Regions from separate parts of the Oryzomicrobium terrae genome, predicted to be linked through region 1. Evidence: predicted binding sites of a transcription regulator. Region 1 holds the regulator's gene; each other region holds the start of a gene.
The links. The regulator sigma-54, encoded in region 1, starts transcription at its own class of promoters, with help from an activator protein. The targets are predictions, from matches to a motif close to TGGCACGCTTNCTGCTNA.

Region 1 (7,924 bases):
TCGAGGTAGCGGATCGCTTCGCGCTGGGGAGGATTGAGTTCAGCCATGACAAAACAGCGCGCCCCGCGATGAGCGGGGCGCCGAAAAAGCAAAGCGCCATTTTAGCCCAGCCCCCGCGCCATGCTGCGGCAATGGGCGGGGCCCGAGAGGGATCGGCCGGTTTGTGCAATAATCGGGCCATTCTTGCAAAGGACTTGCGACATGGACGAAAACAAAGCCAAAGCCCTGACGGCCGCCCTGGCCCAGATCGAAAAGCAATTCGGCAAAGGCTCCATCATGAAGATGGGCGAAACCGAGGTGGATCAAGGCCTCCAGGTGGTTTCCACCGGCTCCCTCGGCCTCGACATCGCCCTGGGCGTCGGCGGCCTGCCGCGCGGTCGCGTGGTCGAGATCTACGGCCCGGAATCCTCCGGCAAGACCACCCTGACCCTGCAGGTCGTGGCCGAAATGCAAAAGATGGGAGGCGTGGCCGCCTTCATCGACGCCGAGCACGCCCTGGACCCTCAGTACGCGCAAAAGCTCGGGGTCAAGATCGGCGACCTGCTGATTTCCCAACCCGACACCGGTGAGCAGGCCCTGGAGATCGCCGACATGCTGGTGCGCTCCGGCGGCGTAGACGTGATCATCATCGACTCGGTGGCCGCCCTGGTGCCCAAGGCCGAAATCGAAGGCGAGATGGGCGATTCCCTGCCCGGCCTGCACGCCCGCCTAATGAGCCAGGCCCTGCGCAAGCTCACCGCCAACATCAAGAAGACCAACACCCTGGTGATCTTCATCAACCAGATCCGCATGAAGATCGGCGTGATGTTTGGCTCCCCGGAAACCACCACCGGCGGCAACGCGCTCAAGTTCTACGCCTCGGTGCGCCTCGATATCCGCCGCATCGGCGGCATCAAGAAGGGCGATGAGGTAATCGGCAACGAGACCAAGGTCAAAGTGGTGAAGAACAAGGTCTCGCCCCCGTTCCGCGAAGCCATCTTCGACATCCTCTACGGCGAAGGCATTTCCCGGGAAGGCGAGATCATCGACATGGGCGTGGCCCACAAGATCGTCGAGAAGTCCGGCGCCTGGTATGCCTACAACGGCGAGAAGATCGGCCAGGGCAAGGACAACGTGCGCGAGTACCTGCGTCAGCACCCGGAAATGGCCGCCGAGATCGAAGCCAAGGTGCGCGCTGCCGTCGGCGTGGCCTCGCCCACCGGCGTCGCGGCGCCGGCCGAAGCGTAAGGCGGGTTGCGGGGGAGAATGCGCGCGCCGGTGGAACGCACCCTGCGGGAACGGGCGCTCTCCCTGCTCACCCGGCGCGAGCATGCCCGGGCCGAACTGGCGCGCAAGCTGGCGCCCCACGCCGAAAGTAGCGAGGAGCTGGAGCGGCTGCTCGACGAGTTAGCCGCCCGCAAACTGCTGTCCGACAGCCGTTACGCCGAAATGCGCGTCACCGTACGGGCCGGTCGCTACGGCGATCAGCGTCTCCGCCAGGAACTGGCGGCGGTCGGCGTCGATGAAGACACCATCGCCACCGCCCTGGAAAGTACCGACGACGAGCTGTCCCGGGCCCGCTCGGTCTGGCTGAAGAAATTCGGCACCCCTGCCGCGGACGCGGCGGCACGGGCCAAACAAATGCGTTTCCTCGCCCAGCGGGGTTTTTCCATGGAGATCATCCGCCGCGTACTACGTGGCCTCGATGATGAATAAAACCGCATGAAAGCTGCCACCCTGTCCCCTGCCGAGACGGCCTCGCCGGTGCCGCCCAGCCACAGCCGCCTGTCCGCCCACAACCTGAAGAAGCGCTACAAGAAGCGCACTGTGGTTCATGACGTCTCCTTCGACGTGGCCAGTGGCGAGGTAGTGGGTCTGCTCGGCCCTAACGGCGCAGGCAAGACCACCTGTTTCTACATGGTGGTGGGCCTGGTGGCCGCCGACGGCGGCGAGGTTTACCTGGACGAGGCCCGCCTAACCCACCAGCCGATCCACCAGCGCGCCCACCAGGGGCTCTCCTACCTGCCCCAGGAAGCCTCGGTATTCCGCAAGCTGAACGTGGCCGAGAATATTCAGGCGGTGCTGGAACTGCAGAACCTGCCGGAAGACGAGGTGAAGAACCGCCTCGAATCCCTGCTCGACGAACTGCACATCGGCCACTTGCGCGGCACCCTGGCGGTGGCCCTGTCCGGCGGCGAGCGGCGCCGCGTCGAGATCGCCCGGGCCCTGGCCACCAACCCGCGCTTCGTGCTGCTCGACGAGCCCTTCGCCGGGGTGGACCCGATCGCCGTGCTTGAAATCCAGAAGATCATCCGCTTCCTCAAGGCCCGCGGCATCGGCGTGCTGATCACCGACCACAACGTGCGCGAGACCCTGGGCATTTGCGACCGGGCCTATATCATCAACGAAGGACGGGTACTGGCAGCCGGCCGCCCCGACGAGATCGTGCACAACGAAGAAGTGCGCAAGGTCTACTTGGGCGAGCACTTCCGCCTGTAACGGTCCGCGCCATGCTCCTGTTTCACCTCCCCCGCCGCATCGCTGCGCCGCCCCGCCGGGCGGCCTGCTGCCGTAGCCGATGAAACCCAGCCTCCAGCTCAAGCTCTCGCAACACCTGGCGCTCACGCCCCAGTTGCAGCAGTCGATCAAGCTGCTGCAACTGTCGACCCTCGAGCTGAACCAGGAGATCGAGCATTACCTGCTGGAAAATCCGCTACTGGAACGGGAGGACGATTACGAGCCCAGCCCCCCCCCGACCGATGCCGGCTTCGCCGACGCCCCGGGTGGCGCCCTGCCGAACGACCGGGACGAAGCGGACGCCCGTGGCGAGCGTGAGGAGGCGGCGGACCCTGGCGATAGCAACGAATTCAGCGCCGAGAACAACGCCGAAGGTAGCCTCGACGACGGCTGGTTCGCCGAAGGCAGCTACCCGAGCGGCAGTCGCGACAACGATGGCGACGACGAGGGAGATGGCCAGGACATCCAGGCCGCCACTACCAGTCTGAAGGAACACCTGACCTGGCAGTTGGGGCTGATCCCCCTGTCCGACCGGGACCGCAGCCTGGCCTGTTTCCTGGTCGAGGCCCTCGACGACGACGGCTACCTCGACCAGTCCCTGGAAGAACTGGGGGAAGCACTGCCCGCCGAACTGGAGGTCGAGCCGGAAGAGCTGGAGATCGCCCTCAAGCACATCCACAACCTGGAGCCGACCGGGGTGGGGGCCCGCAGCCCTCAGGAATGCCTGGCATTGCAACTCAAGGCGCGTCCCGCCGAACCGCTGCGCAACCTGGCCCTGACCCTGGTGGAAAAATACTTGGACCTGCTGGCCAGCCGCGACTTCACCCGGCTGAAGCGCCAACTGGGCTGCGACGACGATACCCTGAAGGCGGTGCAAACCCTGATCATGGGCCTCAACCCCCGCCCCGGGGCCCAGTACGCGCCCCTGGAAACCCGCTACATCGTGCCCGATGTCATCGTGCGCAAGGTGCGCAACCAGTGGGTGGCGAGCATCAACCCGGACGCCTTCCCGCGCCTGCGGGTCAACCGCCTCTACGCCGACCTGCTGCAGAAGCACCGCACCCGCGGCGACGGTGGCGGCATGTCCGGCCAGTTGCAGGAAGCGCGCTGGCTGATCAAAAACGTGCAGCAGCGCTTCGACACCATCCTGCGCGTCTCCCAGGCCATCGTGGACCGGCAGCGCGCCTTCTTCGACCACGGCGAGGTGGCGATGCGCCCCCTGGTGCTGCGCGAGATCGCCGAGATCCTCGATCTGCACGAATCCACCGTCTCCCGGGTGACCACCCAGAAGTACATGGCCTCGCCCCGGGGCATCTTCGAACTGAAATATTTTTTCGGTAGCCACGTGGCCACCGATACCGGTGGCGCTTGCTCGGCCACCGCCATCCGCGCCCTCATCAAGCAATTGGTGGGGTCGGAAAACGCCAAGAAACCCCTCTCGGATAATCAAATTGCCGATATTCTCGGACAGCAGGGCATTGTCGTAGCCCGCCGGACGATAGCAAAATACAGAGAGGGGATGGGCATTCCAGCGGCCAATCTCCGTAAGTCCCTCTAAAGGAGTAGAACCATGAATCTGCAGATCAGTGGGCATCACCTGGAAGTCACCCCGGCGATCCGTGAATATGTGACCGGCAAACTGGACCGCGTCATCCGTCACTTCGACAACGTGATCGACGTGAGCGTGATCCTGTCGGTCGAGAAGCTGAAGCAAAAGGCCGAAGTGACCGTCCACGTACGCGGCAAGGACATCTTCGTCGAAAGCGAAGATACCGATCTGTATGCCGCAGTCGACAGCCTGATCGACAAGCTGGACCGCCAGATCATCAAGCACAAGCAGAAAATCCAGGATCATCACCGCGACGAGAAGAACATCCCCGTCGCCGAGTGATCTAATCTTGCGGATCGGCCAGGCCCCGACGGGGCCGGCCGTCTGTTCCCTCACGGGCCTTTTTCACGCTTCCGGCAAGCTTTTCGCCCCCGTCAGCGCAACCTTCCGGAAATCCTGTATCCTCCCGGCCACATTGCGTGGTTGGTGCCCAAACGCCCCGGCCCGCTTTCCTTTCCCGGCCCGCCCCGTATTCACAGCCACCGTACTATCCCGTGTGCTCGGGCAGGCTCATTCAACGTCTCCGTGGATCATCCTATGGAGCTCATCGCTAAACTTCTCCCTCCTGAAAACGTCGTCCTGGACCTGGAAGCCACCAGCAAGAAACGGGTCTTTGAACAGGCGGGCATTCTTTTCGAAAACCAGCACGGGGTTGCCCGCGCCACGGTGTTCGACAGCCTGTTCGCCCGGGAAAAGCTCGGTTCGACCGGCCTCGGCCAGGGTGTCGCCATTCCCCACGGCCGCATCAAGGGCCTCAAGGAAGCCGTTGGTGCCTTCCTGCGCCTGACGGCGCCGGTGCCCTTCGATGCGCCCGACGGCAAACCGGTGAACCTGGTGTTCGTGCTCCTGGTGCCGGAACAGGCCACCGAGCAGCACCTGCAGATCCTCTCCGAACTGGCCCAGCGCTTCTCCGACCGGGGCTTCCGCGAGCAGCTGGCGAGCGGCAGCGATCCGGCCGCCCTGCGCGACCTGTTCATCCACGGGGCCTCCCATGCGCCAGATCAGCATCGCGCAGCTGTTTGAGGATCACCGCGACAAGCTCGACCTGACCTGGGTTGCCGCCAGCGGCGCCAAGCGCCATCTCGAACTCAAGGAACGGGGCAACTACGGGGCCGACGTGGTCGGCCACCTCAACCTGATCCACCCGGAGCGCCTGCAGGTGTTCGGCCTGGCCGAGCGGGAATGGTCGCTGCGGGTCGCCCCCCAGCGCCTCAAACAGCAGGTGGACGACCTGATCGCCGCTCACCCCCCCGCCATCATCATTGCCGACGGACTGGAAGTCCTGCCCACCATCCAGGAGGCCTGCGAGGCCACCGGCACGCCCCTGTTCGCCACGCCCAAGCCATGCTCGGCAGTGATCGACCTGCTGCGCATCTACCTGTCGCGCCGCCTGGCCGACACGGTGGCGGTGCATGGCGTGTTCATGGACGTGCTCGGCATGGGCGTGCTGATCACCGGCGACTCCGGCGCTGGCAAGAGCGAACTGGCCCTGGAGCTGATCTCCCGTGGCCATGGCCTGGTGGCCGACGACGTGGTGGAGCTGGCACGTATCGCCCCCACCACCATCGAGGGTCGCTGCCCGGGGATGCTCAAGGACTACCTGGAAGTGCGCGGCCTCGGGCTGCTCAACATCCGCACCATCTTCGGCGAGACCGCCTCGCGGCGGAAGATGAAGCTGAAGCTGATCGTGCACCTGCAAAAACCGGTGGCCGGGGTGGAAAGCCCGCGCCTGCCGCTGGACGCCCAGACCCAGGACATCCTGGGGGTACCGGTGCGCAAGGTGATCATTCCCGTGGCCGCCGGGCGCAACCTGGCGGTGCTGCTGGAAGCGGCGGTGCGCAACACCATCCTGCAGCTGCGCGGCATCGACAGCATGGAAGAATTCATTCAGCGCCAACAGCGTGAATTGTTGGACGAAGACCTGTAAGCTAGGCTGACGTCATTACCCCACCAGGAGGAAGTGCCATGAAGTCGATTGCTGCCGCTGTTGCCCTGACCTTCGCCACCCTCGCCGCCGGCTCCGCTCTGGCGGCCGAGGAAAAGAAACCCACCCCACAGCAGGAACGCATGAAGTCCTGTAACAAGGATGCCGGCGAACAGGCGCTCAAGGGGGATGCACGCAAGAAATTCATGAGTTCCTGCCTCAAGGGCGAAACCGCCGCGGCCGACACCAAGGCCACCCCCCAGCAGGAAAAGATGAAGGCCTGCAACAAGGAAGCCGGCGACAAGGCGCTCAAGGGCGACGAGCGCAAGAAATTCATGAGCGGTTGCCTGAAGGGCTGATCCCGCCTTTCGCATCCCTGCCGCATCATGCAAAAGGGCCGGTCAGCTGACCGGCCCTTTTACGTGGTTCGATACGGCGTTCAGAGGTGCTCGAAGGTCACCACCTCCACTCCCGGAATGGTGGTGGAATGGCCAAACGCCAGTTGCCCGGCACCACGCAGGACGATTTCCTCGCGGCGCAGGAACAGTTCCGGATCACCGGCGAACACCAGGTAGGTGCCGTTGGTGCTCTGGTCCACCAGCACGTAGCCGTCGTCGCGCCGCTCGATGCGGGCATGGCTGCGCGAAACCTTGCTGTCGGCGACGATCACGTCGTTGCCATTGCCCCGGCCAATCATCAGGGCGACCGAACCCGAATCGAGCAGGTAGGCCTTGCCCCGGTAGCGCACGCAAAAGCGCCCGCTGCTGGCAGCCGGGCTCGGGGTTGCGGCACGAGGGGCGGCGGTGCGACTGCTGGCGGCATTGAGGCCGGCAACCGTGGTCGCAGCCAGGGGTGAAGCGCTGGCCGCAGGCTCGCCCGCTTCCGGATCAAAGACGTAGACCGGGGCCAGTTCGCTGGGCACCTCGGCCACCTCGACCAGCTGCTCCTGCTCCTCGGCGCTCAACAGCGCCCGGGTACCGCTGTCGAGGGCGACCCGCCCAGGCACGCAGACATCGGCAAGACGCCCCGCCCGCTCGACAACGGCCGCGTCGTCCAGCGGGCCGGCGCAGAGGCCAAGTTGCAGGTCGAGCTTGATTCCCGATACCGGCGGCAGGTCCTCGACCCGCACCAGCATCTCCAGAGTGCCTTGCCAGGCCGCTTCGGCGGCGGGAAAACCGGCCACCATCTGGCCAGCCACGCACTGCCCGACGGTGCCCCCCGCCCCCAGGACGGAACGCTCCACCCGCTTCAGGCAGCGGTCCACCGCGTGCTGGGCCTCCAGCCGGCCGATCTTGCCTGCCAGCCGGGCCGCGCCCACCACGTCGATGTGCAATACCAGCGCAGCCGGACTACTCATGGCGCCCCTCCCGTTGTTGCCATCCCCTTACCACCCCCATGATGTACTGATCCCTTGTTGAGTTATTGGTATGAGGCTGCCCCCGATCCCTCCCGAAATCGGCGGGACAACCCAGTGTAGCAAACCTCGGATTGTCAAAAATCCACGTTGCCGGCGGATGTCACCGGGTCACCACCGGCAACGGAAAACCTGCGGCCACGACGCTGTCCTGCTCATCCCCAGCCATACCGCCGGCTCGGGCCCAGGCGCCATGGTCGATCGAAGGCAGTTCCGGCGCGTCGAAGGCCAGGTCGCCGCCATCGGCATCGGCGGGGTCCATGCCCAAGCGCAAGCCCTTGAAGTCGAACAGGTTGTTATCGGCCAGGTGGGACGGCACCACGTTCTGCAACGCCGTCAGCACCGCCTCGGTGCGGCCGGGGAATTTCTGGTCCCAGTCGGCCATCATCTCGCGGATCTTCTGCCGCTGCAGGTTCTCCTGGGAGCCGCACAGGTTGCAGGGGATGATCGGGTAGCCCATACCCCGGGCGAAGCGGGCAAT
Region 2 (7,924 bases), 130 kb from region 1:
GATGCCCGGCTGCGCACCACCGACCGGCCGGTGATGCTCGACTTCTATGCCGACTGGTGCGTCAGCTGCAAGGAGATGGAGCGCTTCACCTTTGCCGATCCCAAGGTGCGCGCGCGCCTCGACCAGTTCCTCCTGCTCCAGGCCGACGTCACCGCCAACGCTGCGGCGGACAAGGCCCTGCTCGCCCGCTTCAACCTGTTCGGCCCGCCGGGTATCCTGTTCTTCGACGCTGAGGGCAGCGAGGTGCGCGGCCACAAGGTGGTGGGTTTCCAGAACGCCGAGAAATTCGCCGCCACCCTGGACCGGGTCCTGGCCAACTGACGATTCTTTCGGCCCCGTTCCCCCGGGCGGGGGAAGTGGCGCTGCCGATGCTAAAATCCTTGTTTTTTCGCCCACGGGCGCAGCTAAACAGGGAGTGTTTCGTGCAAATCGTCTGTCTTGACCTGGAAGGTGTCCTGATCCCCGAAATCTGGGTCGAATTCGCCGCCCGTACCGGCATCCCCGAACTCAAGCGCACCACCCGGGACGAGCCCAACTACGACGTGCTGATGCAGTACCGCCTGGGCATCCTCAAGCAGCACGGCCTGGGCCTGCCGGACATCCAGAAGGTCATCGCCGAAATGGGCCCCCTGCCCGGCGCCAAGGAATTCATCGAGTGGCTGCGCCCGCGCTTCCAGGTGGTGATCCTGTCCGACACCTTCTACGAATTCGCCATGCCCCTGATGGAGCAGCTCGGCTTCCCCACCCTGTTCTGCCACAAGCTCGAAGCCGACGCCCAGGGCTTCCTGGTGAACTACCACCTGCGCATGCCCAACCAGAAGCAGGAGGCGGTGAAGCGCTTTAAGGAGCTGAACTTCAAGGTGATCGCCTCCGGCGACTCCTACAACGACACCACCATGCTCGGCGAAGCCCACGCCGGCATCCTCTTCTGCCCGCCGGACAACGTCATCCGCGAGTTCCCCCAGTACCCGGTGGTGCTCGACTACGCCCAGCTGCAGGACGAAATCCTCAAGGCCAGCGCCCGCATCTGAGCGTGACCCACCCGGTGGCGGCGGCAGTGCTCCGGCGCGCCGCCCCGCCCCGCCTCGTTTTTCCCATTGCCCACCGCCATGCACCGCGAACGCTTCTATACCCTTACCGCCTCCTGTCCCGACCGGGTCGGCATCGTCGCCCAGGTGTCCGGCTTCTTTGCCCAGCACAAGGGCTGGATCCTGGAAACGTCGCTCCACGCCGAGCCGGATTCGGACAGCGCGCCGGGGCGCTACTTCATGCGCCTGGAAGTGAAGGCCGATTCCCTGCCCTTCATGCTCGCCGAACTGCGCGAGCGCTTCGCCCCTCTGGCCGCCGAGTTGAACATGGACTGGCGCATCACCGACAGCGCGGTGAAGAAGCGGGTGGTGCTGCTGGTGTCGAAGCAGGAGCATTGCCTGTACGACCTGCTGGCCCGCTGGCAGGCCAAGGAGCTGGATGTGGAGATTCCCTGCATCATCTCCAACCACGACACCTTCAAGGGCTTCGTCGAGTGGCACGGCATCCCCTTCCACCACATTCCGGTGACGGCGGACAACAAGGTTGCCGCCTTCAAGGAGATCCAGCGCATCTTCGAAGAGGTGAAGGGCGACACCATGGTGCTGGCGCGCTACATGCAGATCCTCTCGCCGGAGCTGTGCGCCGCCTACCCGGGGCGCATCATCAACATCCACCACAGCTTCCTGCCCAGCTTCGTCGGCGCCAAGCCCTACCACCAGGCCTACACCAAGGGGGTGAAGCTGATCGGCGCCACCTGCCACTACGTCACCGCCGACCTGGACCAGGGGCCGATCATCGAGCAGGACGTGATCCGGGTGGACCATTCCGACACCCCGGACGACCTGGTGCGCTACGGCAAGGACATCGAAAAGACCGTGCTCGCCCGGGGCCTGCGCTACCACCTGGAAGACCGGGTGCTGACCCACGGCAACAAGACCATCGTCTTCCGCTGAGCCGTCAGCCACGGCCAGCCGGCGGGGGGGCACACGGGAAAGGGGCGCTGCGGCGCCCCTTTTCATTACCCGCCCAGATCCGCGTAGCGGTAGGTCGGCGCCGGGGTGTTGGGCACGTAATGGGTGACCAGGGGTTGCCCTGCACGCCACAGATGCAGCAGGAAGCCGCCGGGTTCCAGGGTGAAGGCCAGGTCGCCGGGTGTTCCCTCCAGCGCCAGGGCAATCTGGTGGGCCGGCGAAGGGGCGGTGATGGCCGGGCGACCCGCGAAGACGGTACTGACGAAGCGGTGCACGTGGCCGCACAGCAGCGCTTCAACGTTGTCGTGGCGTGCCAGCCAGGCAGCCAGGGCCGCCTCGCCGCGACAGGCGATGGCATCCATACCTGGAATACCGATGGCGAAGGGCGGGTGGTGCATGACCAGAAGCGCCCGGCCGGTGGTCGGACAGGCGGATTCGAGCCAGGCCAGGGCGGCCGCGTCGACCCGGCCGTATTCCTCACCGGGGACCAGGGTGTCGAGCAGCAGCAGGGCGCCTTCCGGCGTGTCGAGACGGCGGTGACAGGGAGCATCGATATCGCCGCCCCAGTGCTGCTCGGGGAAGGCGGTACGCAGGGCGGCACGCCGGTCGTGGTTGCCCGGCATGAGCGCCACCGGGCAGGGCAGGCTGGCCAGGGCGCGGGCGAGCCAGTCGTATTCGACGGCGCTGCCCCGGTCGGCCAGGTCGCCGCTCAACAGCACCAGGTCGGGAGCCAGGGTGGCGATGCGCGCCAGGGCCGCCGTCAGGCAGGCGGCCGTATCCACCCGGCCGTAGAGCAGGCTCGGGGGCGGCTGGAGATGGAGGTCGCTGAGTTGAACGATGCGCATGGTTTCAGCATAGCAGCGCCACCTGGCCACGCGTCATCCCGGTGCGTCAGAAACGACAACGGGCGCCCGAAGGCGCCCGTTGCGTTGCGGGAGGTCCCGCGCCTTACATGTGGTAAGCGGACTCGCCGTGGGAGGTGATGTCCAGGCCTTCCCGTTCTTCCTCCTCGGGGACCCGCAGGCCGATGAACATGTCCACCAGCTTGTAGGCCACCAGGGCGACCACTCCGGACCAGACCAGGGTGACGCCGACGCCGGTCAGCTGGGCGATCACCTGGTCGGCGATGGAGTAGCTGTCGGCGACCTTGTTAGCCACGTAGTCGTAGATGCCGGCCCCGCCCAGGGCGGGGTCGGCGAACACGCCGGTGAGGATCGCCCCCATGATGCCGCCCACGCCGTGGACACCGAACACGTCCAGGGAGTCGTCGGCGCCGAGCAGGCGCTTCAGGCCATTGACGCCCCACAGGCAGACCACGCCCGCCAGCAGACCCATGATGATCGAGCCGACGAAGCCGACGAAGCCGGCGGCCGGGGTGATCGCCACCAGGCCGGCGACGGCGCCGGAGGCGGCACCCAGCATGGAAGGCTTGCCCTTGATCATCCACTCGGCGAAGACCCAGGAGAGGGCTGCGCAGGCGGTGGCCACCCAGGTGTTGAGGAAGGCCAGGGCGGCGGAGCCGTTGGCTTCCAGGGCGGAACCGGCGTTGAAACCGTACCAGCCCACCCACAGCAGGGAGGCGCCGATCATGGTCATGGTCAGGCTGTGCGGGGCCATGGATTCACGGCCGTAGCCAACCCGCTTGCCCACCAGGAAGGCCCCCACCAGGCCGGCCACGGCGGCGTTGATGTGCACCACGGTGCCGCCGGCGAAGTCCAGCGCGCCCTTCTGGAAGAGGAAGCCGGCGGTGGCGTTGAGCTTGTCCGCCGAGGCGGCGTCGAGGTAGCCGTCCGGACCCGCCCAGTACCACACCATGTGCGCCATCGGCAGGTAGGCCAGGGTGAACCAGATCACCATGAACAGCAGCACCGCGGAGAACTTGATGCGCTCGGCGAAGGCGCCGACGATCAGGCCGCAGGTGATGCAGGCGAAGGCCCCCTGGAAGGCGATGTACACCATCTCGGGGATGGCCACGCCCTTGCTGAAGGTGGCGGCCAGGCTATCCGGGGTGACGCCCTTGAGGAACAGCTTGTCGAGGCTGCCGAAGAAGGCGTTGCCCTCGGTAAAGGCGATCGAGTAGCCGTAGATCACCCACAGCACAGTGATCAGCGAGAAGACCATGAACACCTGCATGAGCACGGAGAGCATGTTCTTCGAGCGCACCAGGCCGCCGTAGAAGAGGGCCAGGCCGGGGATCGACATCAGCATCACCAGGGCGGTGCAGACCATCACCCAGGCGGTGTCGCCTTTGTTCACCGTGGGGGCCGGTGCGGCCTCTGCGGCGGGGGCTTCCGCCGCCGGAGCGGCGGCAGGTGCGGGAGCCGCCGCGGCCGGTGCCGCTGCTGCGGGAGCGGTGACGGCCGGGGTGGCGGAGGCCGGCTTGTCGTCGGCGAAGGCCGGAGCGGTGAACGCCACCGTTCCGACCAGGGCCAGGGCGAGGCCGAGACGTGCAAAGAGCCGTTTCATCATGGGACTCCCTCGGTTAGAGCGCGTCTTCACCGGTTTCACCGGTGCGGATGCGGATCACTTGTTCAAGCGGGAAGACGAAGATCTTGCCGTCGCCGATCTTGCCGGTGCAGGCAGACTTCTCGATGGCTTCCACCACCTGGTCGAGGATCTCGTCGCGCACGGCGGCTTCGATCTTGACCTTGGGCAGGAAATCGACCACGTACTCGGCACCCCGGTACAGCTCGGTGTGCCCCTTTTGCCGGCCGAAGCCTTTGACCTCGGTCACGGTGATGCCCTGCACGCCGACGGCGGCGAGGGCTTCCCGGACCTCGTCAAGCTTGAACGGCTTGATGATGGCGGTGACCAGTTTCATGTCGTGCCTCTGCGGAGAAAGTTAGAACGTACGGGAAACGGACAGGACGGCGATGCCCTTGCCGGCGTTGTGCTTGCTGGAGCTCACGTTGCCGTCGGTATCGATGCTCTTGGCGAAGCAGTAGGGATTCACGCCGACACCGGAGCAGCTGCCCTTGGCGTTGGTGCCGACGTAGGAGGCACCCACCACCCAGCCGCTGAGATCCTTGGTCACGCCGACCTTCCAGTCGGTGTAGTCGCCGTTGTGCACATTCTTGAAGTACAGCTGGCCGACGTGGGCGTTGACGCCCCAGCCGTCGCCCAGGTCGTAGTTGGCCGACAGGTCGAGGTACGACGTGCCGGCAGTGCTACGGCCGGTGGCGGCGCCGCTGGCGTTGATGCCCTTGGCAGCGAAGTAGTCGTCGATGGCGTAGGAGTACTTCAATGTCACGAACTTCCAGGAGCCGGCCACGTACAGTTCCTTGTTGGTGACGGTTTCACCACCGGTTTTGCCGACCAGGGGGCCTTTGCCGGAGCCCGGGTAGTAGTACAGCAGGGCGCCCAGGTCGACGCCGAAGTCGCCAAAGGTTTGCTTCCAGCCGCCGTAGAAGTCCATTTCCAGATTGCCGCCGGGGAAGCCGGCGCCGGAGGCGACGTTGGAGTTCCAGTTACCCACGTAGAAGCCGCTGGCATGGGAGTAGTCGAAACCGCCTTGCAGCGCCGGCTGGCCGTAGGTCTGATCGATGCCGCGGAACCGGTAGCTGGAGAACAGGCCGACGTTGGCGGTCAGGGTGTGCGGGCTGGCGGGCTCGGCGCTGGCCTCGGGAGCGGCGGATTGGGCGAAGGCCGGCAGGGCGCTCAGGCCGAGGGAGGCGACGGCGATGGCAAGAAGGGTTTTACGCATGTTGGACTCCTTTGTCTCAGCAAATGAAAAAACTACATCGCCGTAAAAGCAGCCACCGTGCCAACCAAAAATATATCTAATAATTAAATGGTTACAAGGTTGCATTGCTGGTGCAAGAAAGGATTCGCACCGTTGCAGCGCGAACATATTGGCATACGCACCATCCCGGTGCGAGTGCTTTATGGCGCAGATGAATAACGCTGCACGGGAAAAGCACGATGCGGGGGATGGGTATGCTGAACCTCTGTGACGGGAGCAATCCGCAACCGGCACCATTCAATTCGGCAGGGTCGGGGTGAATGCTGGCAGGCGCAGGAGATAGTCGCCCAGGACGCGTAAAAGAGAGATCAAGATCCGACGGGTCGCTATCAACACAACGTTATGGCGAAGCACCGGCCAAGGCGGGGTGTGGCCGAGACGGCAAGGCCCCTGTGCTACACTCGATCGGAGATAGGCTACAGCTCATTTCAAGGACATCGTCATGATTGACCCGAAGGCTTTCGAAGAGTTCTCCAACCGCATGAGTGCCCTGTTGGCGGCCTCGCCCGCTGCGGATATTGAAAAGAACGTGCGCAGCATGATGAGTGGCTTCTTTGCCAAGCTGGATCTGGTGACCCGGGAGGAATTCGATATCCAGACCCAGGTGCTGGCCAAGACCCGGGAAAAGCTTGAGACCCTGGAAGCCCGGGTCGGCGAGCTGGAAAAGCAGCTGGGCGGCAAGAGCTGAGGTGATGTGATGAGACCGGGGCACGCGTCGGGCTGTGTGCGCCAGACAGGCCGCTGGCCCGGCGTCGTGCTCGCCTTGCTCCTGCCTGGGGCATTGCCCGCCGTCGCGGCACCGGAGCGCTTCACCGTCGATCCGACCCACACCTTTCCCCAATTCGAAGTCAGTCACCTGGGCTTTTCCCTGCAACGCGGGCGCTTCAACCAGACCCGGGGCAGCGTACTGCTCGACCGGGAGGCCCGGCGGGGCGAGGTGGCGATCACGATCGACGCGGCTAGCGTCGATACCGGGCTGGAGGCCCTGGAAAAGGTGCTGCGCGGCGACGACTTCTTCCAGGTCGAGCGCTACCCCACCCTGACCTTCCGCAGCCGTCAGCTCTATTTCCGCGACGACCTGCCGGTGGGCTTGGAAGGGGATCTGACCCTGCGTGGCGTGACCCGCCCCGTCTCCCTGATCATTACCCAGTTCCGCTGCGGCACCCAGCCGCTCACCCGTCAGACGGTTTGCGGCGCCAATGTTCGAGGCAGTCTGCGCCGCTCCGATTTCGGCATGAATGCCTTTCTCCCCTTCGTGGGTGACGAGGTGGCGCTCGAAATCCAGATCGAAGCCACCCGCGATCCGGCGCCATGAGCCTGGCCCAGGTCCACAGTCGCGCCTTGGCCGGCGTGGCCGCCCCGCCCGTGATGGTGGAAGTCCACGTGGCCAACGGCCTACCCGCCTTCTCCCTGGTCGGCCTGCCTGAAGCCGAGGTCCGCGAAGCTCGGGACCGGGTCCGCGCCGCCCTGCTGACGGCCGGTTTCGATTTTCCCGCCCGTCGGCTCACCGTGAATCTGGCGCCTGCCGACCTGCCCAAGGATTCCGGCCGCTTCGACCTGCCGATTGCCATTGGCCTGCTGGCGGCCACCGGACAATTGCCCACCACCGCCCTGGCCGGGGTGGAACTGGCCGGTGAGCTTTCTCTTTCCGGCGAATTGCGCCCGGTGCGCGGCGGCCTGTCGATGGCTCTGGCGGCCCGTGATGCCGGCCGGGCATTGATCCTGCCCAGTGCGTCGGCGACGGAGGCGGCGCTCGCACCCAAGGGGAATGTGCTGGGTGCCACGACGCTGGCGGCGGTATGCGCCCATCTGACCGGGCAGACGCCCCTGGCCGCACCCGCGGTGGAGGCCATCCCGACCCCTGGCTATCCCGATTTATCCGATGTGAAAGGGCAGGCCGGCGCCCGCCGGGCGCTGGAAATCGCTGCCGCTGGTGCCCATGCGTTGCTGCTGGTCGGGCCGCCGGGTACCGGCAAGTCGATGTTGGCCGCCCGGCTGCAGGGCATCCTGCCGCCCTTGAGCGAAGAGGAGGCCCTCGAATCGGCCGCCCTGCTTTCGGTCGCCGGCCTGTTCGATCCAGCCGCCTTCGGTCGGCGTGTCCAGCGTAGCCCGCACCATTCCGCTTCGGCGCCGGCCCTGGTCGGGGGGGGCAATGACGCCCGCCCCGGGGAAATCTCCCTGG
Region 3 (7,924 bases), 590 kb from region 1:
TAACGCCGTCACCGCAGCACCTTCCCAGCCCGCGCCCTGCGCGGGCTTTTTCATGGCTGCCGCCCGGCCACCACGGCAAGGACCGACCACCGGCAGCCATGCCCAACCGGCTACTCGGCCAGCAGCCAGCCCTGCTCGCCTTTGACGAAGCGCCCCTTGGCCGAACCGTCGCGCTGTCCCACCACTGGCAACTCGCTGCGGTAGGTAAAGTCGCAGACGTAACCCGGCGCCTCGGCGCTCTTCTGGCAGGCCACCTTCTTGGCCGCCAGCACCTTGATGTTCTGCGCCAGCTGGTCGCCGACGAAACGGCCGGTGGCGGACTGCAGGCTGTGCTCGTAGGCGAGGCGGATGTCCTCATCGTTGGGTTCGGCGGCGCAGGCCGCCAGCATCAGCGCGCACATCAGGGGGCAAAGCCGCAAGGCAAAGGGACGCATGGGGGCACTCCAGGCAAGGGCGACGCCCTAGACTGCCCCGGGCCGGGGCGCCTGGCAAGCCGGGGGCCGCGCTAAAATCGCCCCATGCCGTCCGCCTGCCCTCCCGTCGACACTGCCGACGCCCCCATCGCGCCCGCGCCCCCTCCCCGCCCCTACGTCGGGCGCTTTGCCCCATCGCCCACCGGCCCCCTGCATTTCGGCTCCCTGGTGGCGGCCGTGGGCAGCTACCTGGACGCCCGAAGCCAAGGCGGCCGTTGGTTGCTGCGCGTCGAGGACGTGGACACGCCGCGCATCGTGCCCGGCGCGGCGGAAGGCATCGTGCGCACCCTGGAAGCCTTCGGCTTCGCCTGGGATGGGGAGGTGCGCTGGCAAAGCGCGCCATCCCAGGTGGCGGCCTACCAGGCGGCCCTCGACGCCCTGATCGCCGCCGGCCGCGCCTACCCCTGCCGCTGCACGCGCCGCGCCATCGCCGCCGCCGCGCAGCACACGTCGGTGGACGGAGCGCCGGTCTATCCCGGCACCTGTCGCCATGCCCCGCCGCCCCCCGGTCCGGCGGCCTGGCGCTTTCGCCTCCCCGCCAGCGGCGATCCGGCCGATACGGTCACGGTGCTCGACCGCCTGCAGGGCGCCATCACCCAGCGCCTCTCCCGGGATGTGGGCGACTTCGTGCTGAAGCGGGCCGACGGGGTATACACCTACCAGCTGGCCGTGGTGGTGGACGATGCCGACCAGGGGGTCACCGACGTGGTGCGCGGCGCCGACCTGATCGACTCGACACCGCGCCAGGTGGCCCTGCAACGGGCGCTGGGGCTGCCCACACCGGCCTACCTGCACCTGCCGGTGGCAGCCAACGCCGCCGGGGAAAAGCTCTCCAAGCAGACCCTGGCCCCGGCCCTGGCCATCGATCAGCGTTGCCGCGAACTGGTTCGCGCTCTGGCCTTTCTCGGCCAGCAGCCCCCCGCCGAACTGGCCGAGGCCCGCCTGGACGAACTCTGGCAATGGGCGCGGCGCCACTGGTCGGTGGCTCGCGTGCCGGCCCGGCGGCACCTCGTCTTGACGGAAGAATTGACGGGCACCGACCCGACCCCCGCGCCAGAAGGCAATCTCCACAACATACCCGCGGAAAGGCGCGCGGAATAAGGCGCTCCAGACAGGCATCGTGAAGATGCCCGTCCTGCCTAGGGTTTCGCGGGGTCAGTAGCGGTCGCCCAAGCCAACCAGGGAGAGGCCGATGCGCACCATGTAGTAGGCCGTCCAGCGCAGCCCCCGGGCCACCAGGCCGAGGCGGCGCCAATCGTTGGCCCGCACCTCCCGGGCGTCCTCACCGAGGGCTTCGCCCAGACGCTCGCGCAGCTCCGCGGCGAACGGGCGGTCGTGCGCCACCACGTTGGCCTCCCGGGCGAGCAGCAGACTGAAGGGGTCCATGTTGGCCGAACCGACCGTGGCCCAAACGCCGTCCACCACGCCGACCTTGGCGTGGAGAAAGCTGGCCCGGTATTCGAAGATGCGCACCCCGGCCGCCAGCAGGGCGCCGTACAGGGCCTGGGTGGCATAGTGCTGCAGACGATATTCGACCCGCCCCTGGAGCAGCACGATCACGCTGACGCCGCGCTGCGCCGCATCCATCAAGGCATGGCGCAAGCGCCGGCCGGGCAGGAAATAGGCGTTGGCGATGACCACCTCCTGCTGCGCCGCGGCGATGGCCTCCAGGTAGGCCTCGGGAATGTCGCGGCGATGGCGCAGGTTGTCGCGGATCAGCAGCGCCGCCCGCTGGCCCTGCCCCGGCGCCGCCGTGGACGCAACGGGCGCGGGCGTATCCAACTGGCCGACCCGGTAGCGGTGGCGGAAGTTGGCCCAGACGACGATTTCCCACACCCGCACCATGGTGCCGCGCACCGCCGCGACCAGAGGCCCCTCGACCTGCACGGCGAAGTCGTAGCGCGGCGCGGTGTGGCCTGGCACATTGAAGTCACTCTCGATGTTGATGCCGCCGACGAAGGCCACCTGGCAGTCGATCACCGCCAGCTTGCGGTGCAGGCGGCGCAAGCGGTGGCGCTTGAGGCGGAAGCGGCCGCGCAGGCTGGCGATCTCGGGCCGATAGATGAGCACGCGCACACCGTCGGCCTGCATTTCCGGCGCCAAGGTGCGGGGGAATTCGCCGCCGCCGAAGCCATCCACCAGCACCTGCACCAGCACCCCGCGTTGCGCCGCCCGGGCCAGGGCGGCAGCCACGGCCCGGCCCACGTCGTCGTCGGCGAAGATGTAGCTTTCGAGGAAGATTTCCCGCTCCGCCGCGTCGATGGCGGCGAGCAGCGCGGGGAAGTATTCCACCCCGCATTGGAGGAGCTTCAGCCGGTTGTCGGGTTGAAACTCGATCGGCACCGCGGCTACCCGTTGGGCTGGAGCCGCGCGGCGAGCAGGGCGTGGTCGGAAATGCGCGACCAGGGCCGGCCGGCATGGACCCGGGCATCGGCCACCTGGAAACCGCGCACGTAGATGCGGTCGAGGCGGAACAGGGGCAGGGCCGCCGGGAAGCTGCGCGACGGTTTGCCCCGCCCCTGGTCGAAGGCCTCGTGCAGACCGAGGCGCTCGGCCAGCAGGGTGTTGGCCCGGTTGCGCCAGTCGTTGAAATCGCCGGCGATGATCAGGGGAGCGTCGGGCGGCACCAGTTCTTCGAGACGCCCGGCCAGCAGGTCGAGCTGGCGGCGGCGCGAGTGGCCGAGCAGCGAGAGGTGCACGCATACGCAGTGCAGCGAGCGCCCCTCCCAGGCGGGCACGGCGATCTCGCAGTGGAGCAAGCCGCGCCGCTCGAAGCGGTGATGGGTCACGTCCTGGTTGTGGGTGTGCACGATGGGAAAGCGGGACAGCACGGCGTTGCCGTGGTGGCCGTGGTCATAGACCACGTTGCGCCCGTAGGCCGCTTCCTGCCACATATCCTCGGCCAGGAACTCGTGCTGGGGCGCCGCCGGCCAGGCATCGTGACGCGCCTCGTGATGGCGGTGCTGGCCCTGCACCTCCTGCAGGAACAGGATGTCCGGCGCCAGGCCGCGCAGTTCCTGGCGCAACTCGTGGACCATCATGCGCCGGTTGAACTGGGAAAAGCCCTTGTGGATGTTGTAGGTGGCGATCGAAATCGGCGCCAGGCGCCCGCCCGCGCCGGCGGGCGTGGGGGTCACGGCACGATCGGCGGCAGGCAGCGGGCGCATGGGGGTCGCAGGCAACGATGGAGAGCTGTCGGGTCGCTCAGGACTCAGGACACCGCCAGCATGCGGTCCAGGGCCAGGCGCGCCAGTTCGGCTTCGTGGGCCGGCACTGAAATGCGGTTGACCACCTTGCCTTCCACCAGGTTTTCCAGGGTCCAGGCCAGGTGCTGGGGGTCGATGCGCTGCATGGTCGAGCACATGCAGATGGTGGTGGCCATGAACTGGACGATCTTGTCGTCCGGCGCCACTTCCCGGGCCAGCCGCTCCACCAGGTTGAGCTCGGTGCCCACCAGCCAGCGGGTGCCCTTGGGCGCTTCCTTGATGGTCTTGACGATGTGCTCGGTGGAGCCGACGTGGTCGGAAGCGGCGCACACCTCGAAGTTGCACTCCGGGTGGGCGATGACGATACCCTCCGGGTGCTTGGCGCGGAAAGCGTCGATGTGGCTCTTCTGGAACATCTGGTGCACCGAGCAGTGGCCCTTCCACAGCAGGATCTTGGCGTTCTTGATCTGCTCCGGGGTGAGGCCGCCGTACTCCAGGTCCGGATCCCACACCACCATGTCGATGAGGGGCATCCCCAGCTGGTGGCCGGTCCAGCGGCCCAGGTGCTGGTCGGGGAAGAACAGCACCTTGGGCCGGCGGGCGAAGGCCCATTCGGCGATGGTGCGGGCGTTCGACGAGGTGCACACGATGCCGCCGCGCTCGCCGCAGAAGGCCTTCAGGTCGGCCGCCGAGTTGATGTAGGTGACCGGGGTGACCTGGTTGGCCGGGTCCTCGCCGAGCACCTCGCCCAGTTCGCGCCAGGCCCGGGTGACCTTGGCCAGATTGGCCATGTCGGCCATGGAACAGCCGGCGGCCAGGTCGGGCAGGATGGCGATCTGGTTGGGCTTGGACATGATGTCCGCCACTTCGGCCATGAAGTGCACACCGCAGAAGACGATGTAGTCGCTCTCGGCCTGGGCGGCCAGGCGCGACAGCTTGAGGGAATCGCCGGTCAGGTCGGCGTGCTGGTACACGTCGGCCCGCTGGTAGTGGTGGCACAGCAGCACCGCCTTCTTGCCCAGCTTGGCCCGAGCGGCGCGGATGCGCTCTTCGCACTCGGCGTCGGACAGGGTGTTGTAACGGTCGAAGGAGGGGTTGAAGGCAATGGTTTGCATGTGAACTGTCGCTTCTTGGATTAGCTCTGTACCCAGGGGAGTCCGGCGTGGCGCCAGCCGCCGACGGTATTGCGCCGGCCGTCGGCGTTCTTGTCGCCTTCGAAGCCCTCCAGGATGTTGCACGCGCTGGTGTAGCCCGCGTTGGCCGCCGCCGTGGCCGCCGCATGGGAGCGGCCGCCGCTGCGGCAGAGGAAAAGCACCAGGGCTTCCCGATCCACTTCCCGTTTCAGGCGATCGAGAAAATGGGGGTTGCGCCCCCCGTCCGGGTAGAGGTTCCACTCGATCTCCACCGCACCGGGAACCCGCCCCACCCAGTCCCACTCGGCCTTGGTGCGCACATCCACCAACACCGCCCCGGGAGCCAGCTTCCACACCTCGTGGGCTTCCGCCGGGGTCAGGGAGCCGGCGTAGGGAAAATTCTGATCCTGGGCGCGGGTCTTGGCCAGCGCCAGCAATTCGTTCAAACGACCCATGGCAACCTCGCGGTTCAGTGAAAGTCATGGAAGTGGGACCGGCCCGCGTCCGGGTGGTTGCGCCACCCGGGGCAAACCCATCGGGCCCGGTCCGCTACCGTTCTGCCTGCCGGTTTTCCCTAGATGAGGGCGCCACGGCAAGCGAACAAGGGGGAGGCAAGTATAAATCAGCACCTCGTCCGTGCGGCCCCGGCATCCCGGGCCGCGATACTGCCCCATGGTGCGATTTGGTGCAGAATGCGCGCGCCAATCGCTTTTGCACCATTTTGGTGCACCAAAACCAAACGCCGCACCGTTGTAGTGCGCGATCTGCAAGCCCCTGCGTGGGGTTTCTGTTATGGCACAATGGCGTGGCTTAGCCGGCCGCACTGGCACAAAAAGTGCTCGTTACGCCCCGCAAACGAAATCCCGGATTCCTGTATTCTGCCGGCCACCGGCACCTTGCTTAGGAGATGTAGCACATGACGACCCCCCAGGACGTGATCAAGATGGTCAAGGAAAACGACGTTAAATTCGTCGATTTCCGCTTCACCGATACCCGTGGCAAGGAACAGCACGTCGGCGTGCCCATCAGCCACTTCGACGAGAGCAAGTTCGAAGAAGGCCACGCCTTCGACGGCTCCTCCATCGCTGGCTGGAAAGGCATCCAGGCTTCCGACATGCTGCTGATGCCGGACGCCGACACCGCCTACATCGACCCCTTCTTCGACGAAACCACCCTGGTGCTGACCTGTGACGTGGTGGAACCGGCCGACGGCAAGGGCTACGACCGCGACCCCCGCTCCATCGCCAAGCGCGCCGAGGCCTACCTGAAGTCCTCCGGCATCGGCGACACCGCCTTCTTCGGCCCGGAACCCGAGTTCTTCATCTTCGACTCGATCGAGTGGAAGACCGACATGTCCGGCACCTACTGCAAGATTTCCTCCGAAGAGGCCCCCTGGTCCTCCGACGACAAGTCCGAAGGCGGCAACGCCGGCCACCGCCCCGCGGTGAAGGGCGGCTACTTCCCGGTTCCCCCGGTTGACCGTCTCAACGACATCCGCGCCGCCATGTGCCTGGCTCTGGAATCCCTGGGCGTGCCCGTGGAAGTGCACCACCACGAAGTGGCCACCGCCGGTCAGTGCGAAATCGGCACCAAGTTCTCCACCCTGGTGAAGCGCGCCGACTGGACCCAAATCCAGAAGTACGTGATCCACAACGTGGCCTACCAGTACGGCAAGACCGCCACCTTCATGCCCAAGCCCCTGGTTGGCGACAATGGTTCCGGCATGCACGTGCACCAGTCCATCTGGAAGGACGGCCAGAACCTGTTCGCCGGTAACGGCTACGCCGGCCTGTCCGAAATGGCCCTGTACTACATCGGCGGCATCATCAAGCACGCCCGTGCCCTGAACGCGATCACCAACCCGCTGATCAACTCCTACAAGCGCCTGGTGCCCCACTTCGAAGCCCCGGTGAAGCTGGCCTACTCCGCCAAGAACCGCTCCGCCTCGATCCGCGTGCCCCACGTGGCCTCCACCAAGGCCCGCCGTATCGAAACCCGCTTCCCGGATCCGGGTGCCAACCCCTACCTGTGCTTCGCTGCCCTGCTGATGGCCGGTCTGGACGGTATCCAGAACAAGATCCACCCGGGCGAGCCTGCGGACAAGAACCTGTACGATCTGCCGCCGGAAGAAGACGCCAAGATCCCGACCGTCTGCCACAGCCTGGATCAGGCGCTGGAAGCCCTGGACCAGGACCGCGAGTTCCTGACCCGCGGCGGTGTGTTCTCCAACGACTGGATCGATGCTTACATCGCCCTGAAGATGGAAGAAGTGACCAAGCTGCGCATGGCGGTCCACCCCCTGGAGTTCGAGCTGTACTACTCCATCTAAGCGATCGCGCGACCGCAGAATGAAGAAGGGACGGGGCAACCCGTCCCTTTTTTCTTGGGCGGGCGCTGCGCTCATGACACGCCGGAGTACATGGCCTACCATCGATCCGCACCGGCTCCCGGTTGCCCCCGCTCCGCATCGCCCCTACACTTGCCCCATGCGTAACGAGGCCCCCATGAAATCTGCGTCCCTGCTCCTTTCCGCCGCCCTGCTGCTTGCCGCCGGCAGCGCCCAGGCCCAGATCTTCCGCTGCACCGATACGGAGGGAAACACCGTCATCTCCAACGTGCAGCAAGGCAAGAATTGCAAGAAAGTGGCCACCGACCCGGTGTCCACCCTGCCCGCGCCGCCCAAGCCGAGCGCCGCCGCCCCGCGCACGCCCTCCCCGGCCGGCTTCCCCCGGGTCGACGACGCCACGCAAAAATCCCGGGACGGGGACCGTCGCCGCATCCTCGAACAGGAACTGGCCAGCGAGCAAAAGAGCCTGGAAGAAGCGCGCAAGGAGCTGGCCGAACAGGAAGGCATCCGCAACGGCGACGAACGCAACTACCAGAAGGTGCTCGACCGCCTGCAGCCCTACAAGGACAAGGTGCAACTGCACGAGCGCAACATCGAGGCCATTCGCAAGGAAACGGCCAACCTGCGCTAAGGCGCACGGGTGGCGCGCTCCTTGCTCCGGCTCGGGACATGACCTCCACCACGACGCCCTCCACCGCCGCCGCGGCACTCAACGCCATCGAACCTCTCCCCACCTTTCCCGGCCTCGACCTGCTGTCGGCCGCC
Region 4 (7,924 bases), 1.2 Mb from region 1:
AGCACGTCGTAGGTCTTGTCCAGCTTGGGCAGGTAGTCGTAGGCGTAGTTGTTTTCCTTGGTCGCCGCGTTGCCGTACCAGGCCTTGAGGTTGCTGACGAGGAACTTGGGGAAGTTCTGCCAGTAGCTCAGCTGCCCCGGGCGCATCTGCTTCTGCGTGCGGGCATTGAGGTAGGCCTGGAAGTCCTGCTCCTTCTCGCCGGCCAGGGTCATGTAGCCCGGCAGCAGGTTGGAGAGCAGCCCCAGGTCGGTCAGGCCCTGGATGTTGGAGTGACCGCGCAGGGCGTTCATGCCGCCGCCCGCCTTGCCGATGTTGCCCAGCAGCAGTTGCACCATGGCACCGGTCCGGATCATCTGGGAGCCGGTGGAGTGCTGGGTCCAACCCAGGGCGTACATGATGGTCATCACCCGGTTCGGCGCCGAGGTGGAACTGATCATCTCGCACACCTTGAGGAACTTGTCCTTCGGCGTGCCGCAGATCTTTTCCACCATCTCCGGCGTGTAGCGGGAGTAATGGGCCTTCATCAGGTTGAAGACGCAGCGCGGGTGCTGGAGGGTCGGGTCGGTGGCGACGTAGCCGTCCTTGCCGATCTCGTATTCCCAGGAGCTCTTGTCGTACTTGCGCTTCGCCTCGTCGTAGCCGGAGAAGATGCCGTTCTCGAAGGCGTAGTCCTCACGCACGATGAAGGTCATGTCGGTGTACGACTTGACGTATTCGTGGTGAATCTTGTCGTTGGCGATCAGATAGTTGATGACGCCGCCCAGGAAGGCGATGTCGGTGCCGGTGCGGATGGGGGCGTAGAAATCCGCCTGGGACGCCGAGCGGTTGAAGCGCGGGTCCACCACCACCAGCTTGGCTTTGTTGTGCTGCTTGGCTTCCACCACCCACTTGAAACCGCAGGGGTGCGCCTCGGCGGCGTTGCCGCCCATGATGAGCACAACGTCAGCGTTCTTGATGTCCGTCCAATGATTGGTCATCGCGCCGCGGCCAAACGTCGGGGCAAGACTTGCCACCGTGGGGCCGTGTCAAACGCGAGCCTGATTGTCGAACGCGAGCATCCCCAGGCTACGGACCACTTTGTGGGTCAGGTAGCCGGATTCGTTGCTGGAGGCGGAGGCGGCGAGGAAACCGGTGGTCAGCCAGCGGTTGACGGTCAAGCCGTCAGCGGTCTTGGCGACGAAGTTGGCATCCCGGTCGGCCTTCATCAGCTTGGCGATGCGGGTGAACGCTTCGTCCCAGGAGATGCGCTTCCACTGATCGGAACCGGCCTCGCGCACTTCGGGGAACTTCAGGCGGTTCTTGCTCTTGACGAAGTCGAGCAGGCCGGCCCCCTTGGGGCACAGGGTGCCGCGGTTCACCGGGTGATCCGGGTCCCCTTCGATGTGGATCAGCTCGGCGTGGGCGTTCTTGGCCCGATCCCCCAAGCTGTACAAGATGATGCCGCAACCCACCGAGCAATACGGACAGGTGTTGCGGACCTCCGTGGTCCGGGCGAGTTTGAAGTGGCGGGTCTCAGCCACGGCGGCGGTGGGCGAAAAGCCCAGCACGGCCATGGAGGATCCGCTCACACCCGCGGCGCAGACCTTGAAGAACTGGCGCCTTGAGAGTTGCATTTCCCCTCCTTTTGGGTCGTAAACAACGAATGAAACAGTCACTCAACTGCAACAACCGTGCCGCCCACCACGCCCCGGCAAAAGACCGACAAATCAGTCGGATGCCGGAATCATAGGTACTACTGGACAAAGTGTCCGAGACAAAATGTCGCAATGCGTGACTTTTTGTCCTAATCGCAACTTAGCAGACAACCTGACAAATAACGAGAGCAATAACGCCGTTGGCCCGGCGGAACGGCAATTTCCACGCGGGCCAACGGGAGAGGCAAGAACGAAAACCGTACAGCTCTCTCATTCCATCGGCGGAGGCGCTCCCACCGCCTTCACCGGCTTGGTCAGCCAGACCAGCAGCGACAAGCCGACGAACATCAGCGCCGCCAGGGTGAAGGCATCCAGGGTGGCCTTGGTCACTGCCTGCTGGTTGAGCAGGCGCTCCACCGTGCCGAGAGCCTGGGTTGCATTCATGCCCAGGCTTTGCAGACCGGCCAGGGCACTGTTGAAGGGATCGTTGGCGATGGTCATGCGCTCGGCCAGTTCCGAGTGGTGTACCGCCGTCTTGTGATCCCAGTAGGCCACCGTCAGCGAGGTGCCGAAGCTGCCCCCCAGCACCCGCAGGAAGGTGGCCAGGCCCATGGCCGAGGCCATGTGGCCGGGCGGCACCCGGGAGACAATGATGGTGGTGAGCGGCGCGAAGAAGCAGGCCAGGGCAATGCCCTGGACGAAGCGCGGCTGGGCCAGGTGCCAGGGATCGACGCCCGGCGTCAGGTGGCTCTGCCACCAGAAGGTGAAGGCGAATACGGCAAAGGCCAGGGTCACCACCCAGCGCAGGTTTAGGCGAGCCATGTTCTTGCCGATCAGGGGCGCCAGGATCACCGGCAGCACGCCGATGGGTGCCGACACGATCCCGGCCCAGGTGGCGGTGTAGCCCAGGGTGGTCTGCAACCACAGGGGGAACAGCACCACCCCGCCCATGAAGGTCATGTAGCCGAGGCTGATGGCCAGGGTGCCGAAGGCGAAGTTGGCTTCGCCGAACAGGCGCAGGTCCACCACCGGGTGTTCGTCGGTCAGCTCCCACACCACCAGCAGCGCCAGGCCCAGGGCGGCAATCACGCCCAGAACGATCACCTCGGGGGATTCGAACCAGTCCAGCTCGTTTCCCTTGTCGAGCATCAGCTGCAGGGCGCCGACGCCGATCACCAGCAGGGCCAGGCCGATGCGGTCGATAGGCACCTGGGCGGTGCGGCTTTCCCGGGCTTTCAGCACCGGCCAGGACAGGGCCACGGCCAGGATGCCGACGGGCACGTTGATGAAGAAGATCCAGGACCAGTGGAAGCTATCGGTGATCCAGCCACCGAGCAGGGGACCGGCGATCGGCCCGACCACCGCCACCATCATCGAGATGGCCATGGCCATGCCACGCTGGTGGGGCGGGTAGGCGCCGAGCATGAGGCTCTGGGCCAGGGGGAACATGGGCCCGGCGGCTAACCCCTGCAACACCCGGGCGAAGATGAGGAATTCCAGGCTCTGGGAAAAGCCGCACAGCAGCGAGGCGGCGACGAAGGCCAGGGTCGCCAGGGTGAACATGCGCACCTCGCCGAAGCGCCGCGCCAGCCAGCCGGTCAGCGGCAGGGCGATGGCGTTGGCGACGCCAAAGGAGGTGATCACCCAGGTGCCCTGGGAGGCACTCACCCCCAGATCGCCGGCCAAGGTGGGCACGGCGACGTTAGCGATGGTGGTGTCGAGCACCTGCATGAACACCGCCAGAGAGAGGGAGAAGGTGATGAGCCGGCGTTCCGCCCCTTCCAGGGGCGGCCGGTCATCGTGGTGGGCGGCCCCCATGTCAGCCTTTCGCCTTCGCGGCTGGCGCGGCACTCGACACGTTGCGCTCACCGCGCTCGGCGGATTCGCCCAGCGCCGTACGCACCCACCCCCGGGCCTCGTCCTCGGCCGACTTCAGCACCGCCTCGTCGTTGGCCGCGGCCTGGGGCGCCTGGGCCGGGCTGGCGGTGGGCAGCAGAGCGCCGCTACGATCCTTGGTGTTGACCGTCACGTCCATCGACAGCCCCACCCGCAGCGGGTACTTGGCCACGGTATCGGGCTTGAGAGCGATACGCACCGGCACTCGCTGGGTCACCTTGATCCAGTTGCCGGTGGCGTTCTGCGCCGGCAGCAGGGCAAAGGCCGCGCCAGTCCCGGCGCCGATACCGACCACGGTGCCTTCATACTCGACGCTGCTGCCGTAGACGTCCGCTTCCAGGGTCACCGGCTGGCCGATGCGCACATTCTTCAGCTGGCTTTCCTTGAAGTTGGCCTCGACCCAGGCGCCCCCCAGGGGGGTCAGGGTCAGCAGGGGCTGGTTGGGAGCCACCACCTGGCCAGGCTGCACCGCCTTCTTGGCCACCACCCCGGCCAGCGGAGCGGCGATGGTGGTGTAGGAGGCATTCAGGGCTGCCTGGGTGTAGCGGGCCACCGCCGCATCCACCCGGGGGTGGGCCGACAGGGAGCCCTCGCCCAGGGCGGCGCTCACCGCAGCACGCTCGCGTTCGGCGGATTGGGCGCGGGCTTCGGCCAGTTGTACCGCCGACTTGGCGTGGGCCAGTTCCTCGGCGGACACCGTGCGGTCGGCGGCCAGGGGCTCGCGCCGGGCCAGGTTGTCGCGGGACTCGGCCAGCTCCAGGTTGCGCGCCGCCAGTTGGGCGCCCAGGCTCTTTTCCCGTTCCCGCAACTGGGCCAGGTCACGCACCGTTTCCAGGAGTTCGGCCCGGGCCCGGGCCAGGGCCACCCGGGCGTCCCGGTCGTCGATGCGGACCAGCCACTGGCCGGGCTGCACCCCGTCGGTCTCGCCCACGGCCACGGCCTGGACCGTGCCGGCAATGCGCGACGCCACGGTCACCGAATCGGCAGCCACGTAGGCGTTGTCGGTGCTTTCCCGGTAACGGCTGACGGTCAGGTACCACACGACAAAGGCCGCCACACCAATTAGGAAGAGCCCCGCCACCAGACGCAGGCCGCGCTTGCGGGCCGGGCTGGTGGCGCCGCCGTTACGGGACGAGGACGCGCCGTTGGAGGAATTATTGTTTTGTTCAGCCATGGTTTGTTTCCTTGGGGGAGGCAAGGCCCACCGGGCGGATCAGGCTACCCGCGGGGCTGGAAAAGGAGGATGCGCCTGCCGGAGCGTTGGTGGTGGCGGTGGCAGGCGACACTGGCGCGGCCTCGGCCGACTGCCGGTAACCGCCCCCCAGGGCGCGCACCAGGGCCACATCGGCGGCAAGGCGCCGGGTGTCGGCGGCGAGGCGCTCCTGCTCGGCCTGGAGCGCCCGGTAGCGGGCGTCCCAGGCGGCCGGCGCCGGATCGAGGCCGGCGGCGACACGCCGCTCGGTGCGCTGGGCCACCTCAGCTTGGCGGGCCGCGGCGCCGGCCAGGGCAAGGGATTGCTGGCTCTCGCTGGCAACGCTGGCGGCAGCACTGACCGCTTCGCGCAGGGCGGCGGCAGCGCCCTGACGGAGGGTCGCCAGGGCCTCGTCGATTTCCGCGTCGCGCAGGGCCACCGTGGCCGCTCGGGCGCCGCCGTCGAGAATCGGCAGGGACAAGGCCGGCCCCAGGGAATAGGTGCCGCTGGCGCCATTGAGCAGCTTGTCGAAGGTCAGGGTCTGGAAACCGAGCAGGGCCGACAGGGACAACTGGGGCAGCCGGTCGGCCCGGGCCGAGGCCTTGGCATGAACGGCCGCCTGCCAGCGCGCCTCCAGGGCCGCCAGGTCGGGGCGGCGCAACAGCAGTTCCGCCGACAGGTCGGCGGGCAGCCCGGCCCGGTCGGCCACCGGCAGGGGGCGGGGTTGCAGGCGCAACGTCGGCGCATCCGCTGCGGCTGGGCGGCCGCTGGCGCTCAGCTCGGCGAGCACCGCCAGATCGGTCTGGATGCGCGCGGCCAGGGCGGCGCGGCGGGCGGCATCCTGCTCCTGGCTGGTTTCGCGCAGCAGGCGCTCGGTGGCCGGCGACAGGCCGGCGGCGACACGGCGGCCGGCGGCGGCGGAAAGATCGGCCACCAGCCCCTGGCGAGACTCGACCAGGCCCTGCTCCTGCCAGGCGGCGAGCAGGTCGAAGTAGACCGCCGCGACCCGGGACGACAACGCCAGGGCCGCCAGGTGGGCATCCGCCTCGGCAGCCCGGGCCAGGCCGAGCCGGGCGGCCACGGCCTCCCGATTGCGCCCCCACAGGTCCAGGTCCCAGGACAGGCTAAGGGCGAGCAGGCTGTCGGTCTGCAGGTTCTTGGCCACTGCCGGCGGGATGATGTAGGTCTCGGAATATTTGATCCGGTCGGTGGAGGCCTGGGCCCCCACCTGCAGGCTGTCGCGCCCGGCCAGGACATCGGCCTGGCGGCGGGCCTGTTCGACCCGAGCACGGGCCGCCTCCAGGCTGGGGTTGCCGGCTAGAGCGGTGTCGATCAAGCGGTCCAACTGGGGATCGCCGTAGCCGTGCCACCAGCCGGCCTGGGGCCAGGGCCGCGCCGGCTGGGCAGCGGCCTGTTCCAGGGCCTCCGGCGCATAGGCCAATGGCACCGGTCCCGGGGCAACTACGGCGCACCCGGTGAGGCTGGCCGCCCCGGCCAGGGCCACGGCCGCCGCCAGGAGGCGCGGCGGGAACGGAGAGGAATGACGATTCATGGCGTCGAGAACTCCGGAAGAATCAAAGAGGGCCGTGCCGGCAAAGACCGGACGGCCGTTGTTGGCGGATCAGTCGCCCGGCGGCAGGTCGAACACCAGTACCTCGGCCCCCGTCCCGGTGGCGCTCAGTTCCAGGAGGGATTCATCACCAATGCGAGCCCCATCGCCATCCCCCAGGGCCAGGCCATTCAGGACCAGGGAACCCCGGGCGACATGGACGTAGGCCAGCCGCCCCGGCAGCAGGCTCAGGGAGTCTGACTGGCCGCCCCCCAGGTGGGCGGCGTAGAGGCGCACGTCCTGGTGCAGGCGCACCGTCCCGTTGCCGCCCTGGGGCGAGGCCACCAGTTGTAGCCCGCCGCCCTCGCCCGGCGGGGCCAGGGCCACTTGCTCGTAATCGGGGGCGATGCCGCGCACCGCCGGCTCGATCCAGATCTGCAGGAAATGCACCGGTTCTACTGAAGAAGGGTTGTACTCGCTGTGCAAGATGCCCCGGCCGGCGCTCATGCGCTGCACCTCGCCAGGACGGATCACCGAGCCGGTGCCCAGGCTGTCCCGGTGTTCCAGGGCACCATCGAGGACGTAGCTGATGATCTCCATGTCCCGGTGGCCGTGGGTGGAAAACCCCTGGTCAGGCGCCACGGTGTCGTCGTTGATGACGCGCAGCGGCCCCCAGCCCATGTGGGCCGGGTCGAAGTAGTCGGCGAAGGAAAAGCTGTGCCAGGAATCGAGCCAGCCGTGGTTGGCATGGCCCCTTTCCTGGGCTGGGCGCAAGGTGATCATGGCGGCCCTCGAGTAAAAACGAGGGGCCATGATCCCCCCTTTACTAGGGCCGATAAAGCCACCAATATGGGACACATTGTTTCATTGGAGCAACAATGCCCTCCCCCACCTCCCCCATTCCACCGGCGTTTTTGCCCTCGCCCAACACCGACCTGCTGCGTGACATGGCCCTGTTCGTCGAGGTGGCACGGCAGAAGAGCTTTACCGCGGCGGCCGCCGCCCTGCGCCTGCCCAAGTCCACGCTGTCGCGGCGCATCACCGCCCTGGAACGGGAGGTCGGGGTCCAGCTCCTGACCCGTACCACCCGGCGCATCGACCTGACCTTGGCCGGCAGCGACTACTTCGAGCGGGCCAGCCGCCTGGTGGACGAGGCCCAGGCCGCCCACGCCCAGCTCCAGGATCTGCGCGACTCGCCCCGGGGCCAACTGCGCGTGTCGATGCCGGTGGAGTTCGGCGTGTTGTGGATGGCGCCCTATATCGCCGCCTTCGCCCAGCGCTACCCGGACATCACCTTCGACCTGGACCTGTCGCCGCGGCGTACCGACGGCATGGAAGAGCACTTCGACGTGGCGATCCGCATGGGCCTGCCTTCGGATGCCAACCTGGTGGTGCGTCAGCTCGCCGCCGTTGGCCGCGCCCTCTACGCCAGCCCGGCCTACCTGGCCGAGCGCGGCACCCCGGCCCACCCGGCTGAACTGGCGCTGCACGAGTGCCTGCGCATCACCCTGGTCCGCCCGGAGACCACCTGGAGCCTGTGCCGGGAGGGGGAACGGACGACCGTAGGCATCGGCGGGCGCTGCACCATGAACAACATCAGCATGGTGCGCCGCTTATGCCTGGAGGGCCTGGGCATCGCCGTGCTGCCCCTGC

Region 2: the regulator sigma-54 is predicted to act here: its motif matches at 5,749-5,766, upstream of OTERR_RS00325 (TorF family putative porin).
Region 3: the regulator sigma-54 is predicted to act here: its motif matches at 5,637-5,654, upstream of glnA (type I glutamate--ammonia ligase).
Region 4: the regulator sigma-54 is predicted to act here: its motif matches at 1,795-1,812, upstream of fdnG (formate dehydrogenase-N subunit alpha).

The regions. Positions count from the first base shown of each region.
Region 1 is NZ_CP022579.1:3,467,288-3,475,211, forward strand. Features, by position in the region: gene OTERR_RS15665 (UvrD-helicase domain-containing protein) at 1-47, opposite strand, end outside; gene recA (recombinase RecA) at 202-1,227, shown strand; gene recX (recombination regulator RecX) at 1,258-1,695, shown strand; gene lptB (LPS export ABC transporter ATP-binding protein) at 1,702-2,478, shown strand; gene OTERR_RS15685 (RNA polymerase factor sigma-54) at 2,558-4,054, shown strand; gene hpf (ribosome hibernation-promoting factor, HPF/YfiA family) at 4,067-4,387, shown strand; gene ptsN (PTS IIA-like nitrogen regulatory protein PtsN) at 4,643-5,128, shown strand; gene hprK (HPr(Ser) kinase/phosphatase) at 5,097-6,032, shown strand; gene OTERR_RS15705 (PsiF family protein) at 6,071-6,388, shown strand; gene OTERR_RS15710 (FHA domain-containing protein) at 6,469-7,386, opposite strand; gene ttcA (tRNA 2-thiocytidine(32) synthetase TtcA) at 7,547-7,924, opposite strand, start outside.
Region 2 is NZ_CP022579.1:72,472-80,395, forward strand. Features, by position in the region: gene dsbD (protein-disulfide reductase DsbD) at 1-321, shown strand, start outside; gene thrH (bifunctional phosphoserine phosphatase/homoserine phosphotransferase ThrH) at 423-1,031, shown strand; gene purU (formyltetrahydrofolate deformylase) at 1,110-1,982, shown strand; gene OTERR_RS00310 (phosphodiesterase) at 2,048-2,845, opposite strand; gene OTERR_RS00315 (ammonium transporter) at 2,949-4,466, opposite strand; gene glnK (P-II family nitrogen regulator) at 4,483-4,821, opposite strand; gene OTERR_RS00325 (TorF family putative porin) at 4,843-5,703, opposite strand; gene OTERR_RS00330 (accessory factor UbiK family protein) at 6,185-6,430, shown strand; gene OTERR_RS00335 (YceI family protein) at 6,497-7,057, shown strand; gene OTERR_RS00340 (YifB family Mg chelatase-like AAA ATPase) at 7,054-7,924, shown strand, end outside.
Region 3 is NZ_CP022579.1:529,045-536,968, reverse strand. Features, by position in the region: gene OTERR_RS02440 (TRAP transporter large permease) at 1-3, shown strand, start outside; gene OTERR_RS02435 (hypothetical protein) at 111-434, opposite strand; gene gluQRS (tRNA glutamyl-Q(34) synthetase GluQRS) at 519-1,574, shown strand; gene clsB (cardiolipin synthase ClsB) at 1,629-2,810, opposite strand; gene OTERR_RS02420 (endonuclease/exonuclease/phosphatase family protein) at 2,822-3,514, opposite strand; gene nadA (quinolinate synthase NadA) at 3,685-4,794, opposite strand; gene OTERR_RS02410 (rhodanese-like domain-containing protein) at 4,815-5,267, opposite strand; gene glnA (type I glutamate--ammonia ligase) at 5,729-7,141, shown strand; gene OTERR_RS02400 (DUF4124 domain-containing protein) at 7,317-7,790, shown strand; gene glnL (nitrogen regulation protein NR(II)) at 7,829-7,924, shown strand, end outside.
Region 4 is NZ_CP022579.1:1,095,768-1,103,691, reverse strand. Features, by position in the region: gene fdnG (formate dehydrogenase-N subunit alpha) at 1-1,613, opposite strand, end outside; gene OTERR_RS05085 (DHA2 family efflux MFS transporter permease subunit) at 1,905-3,452, opposite strand; gene OTERR_RS05080 (HlyD/EmrA/EmrK family protein) at 3,454-4,704, opposite strand; gene OTERR_RS05075 (efflux transporter outer membrane subunit) at 4,697-6,274, opposite strand; gene OTERR_RS05070 (pirin family protein) at 6,344-7,054, opposite strand; gene OTERR_RS05065 (LysR family transcriptional regulator) at 7,150-7,924, shown strand, end outside.